Regions from separate parts of the Bacillus sp. Pc3 genome, predicted to be linked through region 1. Evidence: predicted binding sites of a transcription regulator. Region 1 holds the regulator's gene; the other holds the start of a gene.

Region 1 (3,782 bases):
AATCACGGTTATATGTCTCAGCCAGATGGCGTTCTGCAATTGCCATTCCCACTGCCATTGCAATACCCTGTCCAAGCGGCCCGGTCGTTGCGTCTACTCCGGCTGTGTGCCCGAACTCCGGATGTCCCGGTGTTTTGCTTCCCCATTGACGGAACTGTTTCAAGTCTTCAATGCTGAGGTCATATCCGCTTAAATGCAGCATGCTGTATAAAAGCATTGAACCGTGGCCTGCTGATAAAACAAAGCGGTCGCGGTTAAACCAGCCCGGATTCTGCGGGTTTACATTCATAAATTTCGTCCACAGCGTATATGCCATCGGAGCGGCTCCCATCGGCATGCCCGGATGTCCGGAATTCGCTTTTTCAATTGCGTCTATAGATAGTGTACGAATGGTGGCAACTGATTTCTTTTCAATTGTATCCATTATAATCCCCTTCCTTATTGTTGTACCTTTTCATCATAAAGCGATGCTGACTTTTTCTCAACTCTTTCAGCTTAAATTTGAGATAAACTTGTTGAAAATTGTCGTAAAGCACAGCCTGATATTAGTATATACGAAAAAAGAATACGTATTGCCGTATTCTTTCTGTTTAATGAAGATTATTTTTCTGTTGTTCTCTTTTTAATTTTTCAGGGGTGACATCGTTGCCTTCCGGATCAATCACTTTTACGCTCTTTAACGTATTTTTCATTGAGGAGCGGAATCCTTTCAAATACTCCTGGCGAAGCTTTTGCTGTTCAGCTTTTTCCTCATCCGTTATCGTGTTTGATTTAGCTTTTTGAGCCAATTCGTTAATTCTTGCGATTTTTTCTTTAGAAATCATAATAAGCTCCTTTGGTGCGTGTTGATTATATACTACTAAAACGCAGTCTTTTTTACAACTGATGCGCGTCAGCTGCCTTCTGTGTCTGCGGTATATTCCTGAAACCGCCGGTGAACCGTGGCTTTGGACACATCGTAGCCGAATCCCCTTAAGGTCGCTGCGATTTCTGCAAAGGTAAGCTTGTTGGCTCTCAGCCTGATAATTTCCGAAACCGGAACCTCTTTTTTTTCTTTTCCGCTGTTTTCATGTCTGTTTTTCAGATTCCGTTCAGGTTTGTAGCCGTTTTTCACGGCTCTTTTCATTCCCCGCCGGATTTTCATATTGTGAATTTTCCTTTGATATTCCTCAACAATACTGACGATTTCGAGTACCATCGAATCAGCTTCGGAAAGCTCCAGTTCACCTTTATGAGCCGTCGTATATATTTTTACGTTCTCCCTGTAAATGCAATGCAAAAGCGCAATCTTGGCGTTTCCTCTTCCTAATCTCGTTTCGTCCTGCACCAATATCGCGTCAATATGTGATTTTTTAATTTCATCAAGCATTTCAAATACTCCGTCGCGATCCATTTCGTAACCGCTGGCTTTCTCAGAAATGACTTTCACGACTTCCATGCCGTTTGCAGCAGCGATCTCACTGAGCTCCTCTTCCTGTCTTTTTAATGACGTTTGCTGCTGTTCTTTGTTTGTGCTTACGCGGGCATAAATGAGTGCCTTCATTTCTCTCTTTCCTCTCTAATTGACAATGGCCAGCTGATATACGGCCGGATGCTTTTTCTTAACCGGAAGAATAAGTTCGTCTCCGGGCTTTATATCAGCAGTTTGGAGATGATTATTCTCCGTCACCCACTCAATGAAATCTTCTTTATTAATGTGTTTCTTTTCTGCTACATGATCCGCAAGTGACCAGAGTGTATCGCCGTCCTGAACCTTTATTTTAACATATTGGCTGAGGGACTGATCATTTCCCGCACATGAGACAAGTAAAATAGCGGCACTTAAAATCGCAGTAAACAGCCCTACAAATATAATAGATTCTTTCGCCATGTAAACAACCTCCGATAAGAATGTTTGTTCGCTTTTTATACCTTTCAGTATATACGAACAAACGTTTCTGTCAATCGTTTTTTTCGAACCTATGTTTGTACTGTCAGGAAAATCATGCTATAATCTACTTAAAATCGACGTTTTGAGGTGCGAAATATGACGAAGCTATCAAAAAGGCAGCTTGATATCCTGCGTTTTATTAAAGAAGAGGTAAAAACGAAAGGATATCCGCCTTCTGTAAGAGAGATAGGAGAAGCAGTAGGACTGGCTTCCAGTTCAACCGTGCACGGCCATTTGGCGCGGCTGGAGACAAAAGGCCTGATCAGACGGGACCCAACTAAACCGAGGGCGATTGAGGTATTGGATGAAGAAGAAGTCCACATTCCGAAAAGCCAGGTCGTAAACGTTCCGGTCATCGGGAAAGTGACGGCGGGTATTCCGATTACGGCTGTTGAAAATATCGACGAGTATTTTCCGCTTCCTGACCGGATGGTTCCTCCGGGCGAACATGTCTTTATGTTAGAAATCATGGGAGAAAGTATGATCGACGCCGGTATTTTTGACAAAGATTACGTCATTGTCAAACAGCAGAACACGGCCAATAACGGAGAAATCGTCGTAGCTATGACCGAAGATGATGAAGCGACGGTCAAGCGCTTCTATAAAGAAGACAATTATGTGCGGCTGCAGCCGGAAAATCCGACGATGGAGCCGATTATCCTGCAAAACGTAAGCATTTTGGGGAAAGTTATCGGCGTATTCAGAGCCGTACATTAATTCTATTAAACTTCATTTATTGTAAAAAACCCCTTAAAGAGGGGTTTTTTTTGCATAAAAAAAGCAGATTCGCCCTGGCTTAAGAAACGAATCTGCTAAGGAGGAAAAACTTACATTCTTATTATCCGACATCACACTTTTGAAGTCAACTAATAATGTTTCCTTAGAGAAACTTTTCATTCATTTTTTAACTTTGTATATTTGTGCGTGATGAATTTACTTTTATTTATGTTTCCTTTGGGCGGATGCATAAAAATTTATCTATGAAAATTTAGTACATAGTGTAATAAGTTATATTTAAATATAAAAAAACCCGCTGCCTTTAGCGAGTATCTATTTTCAATCAAAATGATAATATTCTACACCGTAAAACCCTTTAATATAGACGGGGCCACAGACGTTTGAAGAACTTTCAACCAGAATTCTGTATTTGTGATACGGATCAATTGATTTTTTATCCTGGGCACTGAGGTTTAACCAGCTGCCGCTGTAGTTTTTAGAACTTAATGTATAAAAATTCCCGTTCAGCGCCATCCGCTGGAGTTTCATGCTTAAACCGCACGAAGAGTTGTTCATTATGGTGAACTTATATCCTAAAAAGTAATCGTCGGCAGCTACAGCCCCCGGATTTTCAATATGAAACTCTTTTGCATTTCCCTCCAAAGTGAAGCTTGTTTTTGATCCGAATTCAGTGGTAGCCGCTTCAGCTGAGTGTATTCCGCTAAAACATAATAAAAAAACAGCAATACATAACCAGTATTTTTTCATTTGCATCCCCCTTTTTACATATTTTAACTTGTGAATCCTGTGATGTCTATTCACATTTTATTAAAACGTATACTTTATAACCACTATATACCAGTTTAAAAATTTGCGGATTGCTTACAATGAAGACTAAACGAAATAACGAAGGTGGTTCAAATGAAACACGTAATTGCTTTCGCTTCTAAAACGGCGCTCACACTTGCTTTACTGTACATTGTTCTGGATCTTATGTACCAAGTAACCTTTTTAAACGTTCTGTTTATTACAGTGATCTTAAGTTTAATCACTTATTTTGCGGGTGATTGCATGATTCTGCCGAGAACAAGCAATTTCACAGCCGTTGCAGCTGATTTCGGGATTTCATTCATTA
Region 2 (3,782 bases), 480 kb from region 1:
CAGCGGATCTGTCGACACATTCCGTCCATACTGGCGGAGGGCTTGTCCCAGCATTTTTTCTATAAATTGATCCATCATATATTCTCCTATTCTTGTCATTCATCTTTATTCTACTAAATATCATGTGATCCTCCCACTCTTCTATCATATTTTCTGTCAGGGCCGGGTTAGGATTTTTATTCCAATTCAGCTGAGAGAATACGATGAAACGGCAGCGTTAACGCATCTTCATCGTTTATGATTTTTAAACGCTTTTCGTCATGCCTCACTTGTTTTACCCAGCCCCAAAAGCGGCGGGGGCCGTGTGCGGAAGCGTAGGTGACCGAAATGGCCCTGTCTTCTTCAATCGACGCCGCAATGATGCGGTTCATGTCGTTCAGTTGCTCTTCGCTCAGTTCCGGAGGCCGGAATTCCCGTTCTTTTCGTTTTTTCGCAAGCAGCTGCTCCCGATGTTCGGGCAGCATCATCCGGCTTGATTCCCACATGACATTATACCCGGGTGTTAATTTGTTCGGATTCATGTATATCACCTCAAATTATTTGTAATGCCCGCCGATTTTTTCAGCCCGGTGAAAGGCTTGGCCGGCCTCTGTCAGTGAAGCGGCATGGAGGAGCGACGCAGGGCCGTACCGCTCATGAATATCATCCAATACTTTGCCGAGACTGATCTTTTTTTCCTGGGCATCGAACAGGCTCAGCTGAACATAATCACAAGGCTCCAGCTGGGAAAGGGAGACGCCGGCGCTGCGGACGGGCTCACCGTTCCAATGCTCTTTGAAGAGCTTGACCGCCGTTTTAAAAATATCCATTCCGAAATTAGTCGGTGACACCAGCTTTCTCTGTCTGTGAAAACCTGAAGGGAATTCAAAATCAGCGCCTCTGATGCTGACCGAAACCGTATGGCCGATGTATTGTTTGAAACGGGCGCGGCGGGCCACTTCTTCGCTTAACTCCAGCAGCACGACTTTGATATCCTCAAAGCGGCTGTAGTCTCTCGGGAGGGTCATGTTATGGCCGATCGCTTTTTGCCGGCTGTGCGTGTTGACGGTGACCGGAGAGGGATCGATGCCGCGGGCTGTCCGCTGAAGCAATTCGCCGTTAATGCCCCAGCGTTTTTTCAGCAATTCGGCGGGGTGTCCGGCAAGCCCGCCGATTGTGCTGATGCCCATCCGTCTTAAATGATGCTCCATCCGTTTTCCGATGCCGAATAATTTTCCGACCGGCAGCGGCCACAGATCCTGCCTGATATTTGACATATCCAATCTGTGGATGCCGGATGCGTTTTTTTTGGCAAAATGGTCGCAAGCCATTTTCGCGAGCGCCTTATTCGGCCCGATGCCGACACGGGCATAAATGCCGAATTCACGCATAATCGCTTGCTGAATGCTTTTGGCAATTGTAAAAGGATCACCGAACAGCCGCCTGCTTCCGGTCACGTCGAGAAACTGCTCATCGATGGAGTAGGGTTCTACAAGATCGGTATACCGTTCAAACAGTTCGGTAATCATGACGGATACATCAATATACCGCTGCATCCGCGGACGGACAATAACGGCATCGGGACATTTGGCCTGCGCTTCCCACAGCCGTTCGGCATTTTTTACGCCGTATCGTTTGGCGAGCGGACAAGCCGCAAGCACGACGCCGCTGCGTCTTTCGGGATCTCCCGAGACAATCACGGGCCGGCTTTTGAGATGAGGCGCTTCCGCTTTTTCCACAGACGCATAAAACGATTGCATATCTACAAGAAGAATATCAGCCATAAAAAAACCTCCGGGAACGTTTGTTCTGTTTTTCATTGTACCCGAACAATGACCACGTTTATACTGGTAAATCATTCCCCGGCTGGAAGACGTGCTGATTTGTTTGCTTGAAAAGAAATCATTTACAATTGCAAACAACCCACATATAATTTTTTATATTCCAATGAGAAGAGCTGACATTCATTTTGCCGGACGAAAAGGAGAGTCAATCGATAATGGATATTCGAACAATTACCTCTGAAGACTATGAAATGGTTACGTCTGTTTTGAATGAATGGTGGGGCGGCAGGCAGATGAAAGACAAACTGCCGCGCTTGTTTTTTGAACATTTTCAGGACACAAGCTTTATCACGTACGGGCCGGAGGGAATGACCGGTTTTTTAATCGGTTTTCAGTCGCAATCAGACCCTGAGACAGCCTACATTCATTTTTCCGGTGTGCATCCGGATTTCAGAAAAATGCAAATTGGAAAACAGCTCTACGACCGATTTATGGAGACGGTGAAGAAAAGGGGCTGCACAAAAGTCAATTGCGTGACGGCGCCTGTCAATAAAGTATCAATCGCTTATCATACAAAATTAGGCTTTGAAGCTGAAAAAGGAACCAAAACCGTAAACGGAATCCCTGTTTTTGCGAATTATGACGGTCCGGGAGAAGACCGGATTCTGTTTGTGAAATATATGTAGAGGGGGATGAATATGGGTTTTTTAGCTGACACGCCCAAACCGCCCTATTATGCGGTCATTTTTTCATCAATAAAGGGAAAATATGATGAGGAATATGAACATACGGCAGAGCGCATGATGAATTTGGCAGGCGGACAGCCGGGCTTTTTAGGCGCGGAAAGCGTTCGGGAGGAAAACGGCTGCGGCATCACGGTTTCCTACTGGGACAGCCTGGAAGCGATTAAAAGGTGGAAAGACCATACGGACCACCAGGCGGCAAAACAAAAAGGAAAAACCGCCTGGTATGAAGCGTACGCGGTCCGCATTACGAAGACGGAGTCACAGCGGATGTTTGCGTCAAAAGGGGCGGAAGATTGATTACATTTTTACAGCATACACAAGAACAGACCGCGCGGGAAATTGCGGCGGTTCAGCGCTGCTCTTATCAAAAAGAAGCAGAGCTGATCGGCTTTTTCGGCATCCCCGCCTTGCATGAAACACCCGATGATATACAGCGGTCACGGGAGACGTTTGCCGGTTTCAAGGAAAAAGATCAGCTTGCAGGCGTCATTTCGTATGAAAAAAAGGGATATGACCTTGTCATATGCAGGCTGACGGTGCACCCGTCCGGCTTTCGAAAAGGAATCGGACGGGCGCTTATTCAATTTGTGATAGACGAGAACCGGGACGCCCAAAAAATAGAGGCGGCTACCGCCAGCCAAAACGTTCCGGCAGTCTCTCTCTATTTAAAAACAGGTTTCACAGAAGCCGGACAGATAGAGACGCCGGAAGGGCTGGCCCTCTCGTTTTTTCATCTTTATCCGAAGAGGAAAGCGGAAGTTGTTCCGTACAAGCCGGAATGGAAAGAAATGTTTGAAAGAGAGAAGGCGGACTTGATCCGAATCTTCGGCCCAGCACTTCATTCTGTCAGACACATCGGCAGCACCTCTATCCCGGGGATGGCCGCCAAACCCGTCATTGATATACTGGCGGAGGTTAAAGATATTTCGGACGCTGACCGATTCAGTCCGCAGCTGGAAGCACTCGGCTATGAGGCGAAAGGGGAAAACGGGCTAGAGGGCCGGCGTTTCTTTCAAAAAGGCGGCAGCAAGCGCACACACCACGTTCACATATACGAAACAGGCCATCCGGACGTGAAGCGTCATCTGCTGTTCCGGGATTTCCTCACCGCAAAGCCTGAAAAAGCGGCTCAATACATGGAACTGAAACGGCACCTCGCTAAGACGTACCCATACGATATGGAAAAATATAGTGAAGGAAAAAATGATTGGATCAAGGCGGCTGAACAAGAGGCAAAGGTCTGGGAGAGCGGGCTGCTGTAAAGAAAGCAGAA

What was found. Region 1 encodes LexA, which represses DNA repair genes until DNA is damaged. Its sites were predicted from a motif close to CGAACATATGTTCG; they were not measured.
Region 2: a site for LexA is predicted at 1,777-1,790, ahead of SB24_RS17805 (DNA polymerase IV). Genes of this name have one in related genera too.

What each region holds. Positions count from the first base shown of each region.
Region 1 covers NZ_CP010406.1:222,498-226,279, forward strand. The annotation lists gene tkt (transketolase) at 1-424, opposite strand, end outside; gene SB24_RS00845 (DUF896 domain-containing protein) at 591-824, opposite strand; gene SB24_RS00850 (YneB family resolvase-like protein) at 893-1,543, opposite strand; gene yneA (cell division suppressor protein YneA) at 1,559-1,870, opposite strand; gene lexA (transcriptional repressor LexA) at 2,027-2,647, shown strand; gene SB24_RS00865 (hypothetical protein) at 2,987-3,415, opposite strand; gene SB24_RS00870 (YndM family protein) at 3,569-3,782, shown strand, end outside.
Region 2 covers NZ_CP010406.1:3,720,924-3,724,705, forward strand. The annotation lists gene SB24_RS17795 (YqzH family protein) at 1-75, opposite strand, end outside; gene SB24_RS17800 (YolD-like family protein) at 177-521, opposite strand; gene SB24_RS17805 (DNA polymerase IV) at 537-1,763, opposite strand; gene SB24_RS17810 (GNAT family N-acetyltransferase) at 1,979-2,449, shown strand; gene SB24_RS17815 (antibiotic biosynthesis monooxygenase family protein) at 2,462-2,806, shown strand; partial or broken gene SB24_RS17820 (GNAT family N-acetyltransferase) at 2,803-3,768, shown strand.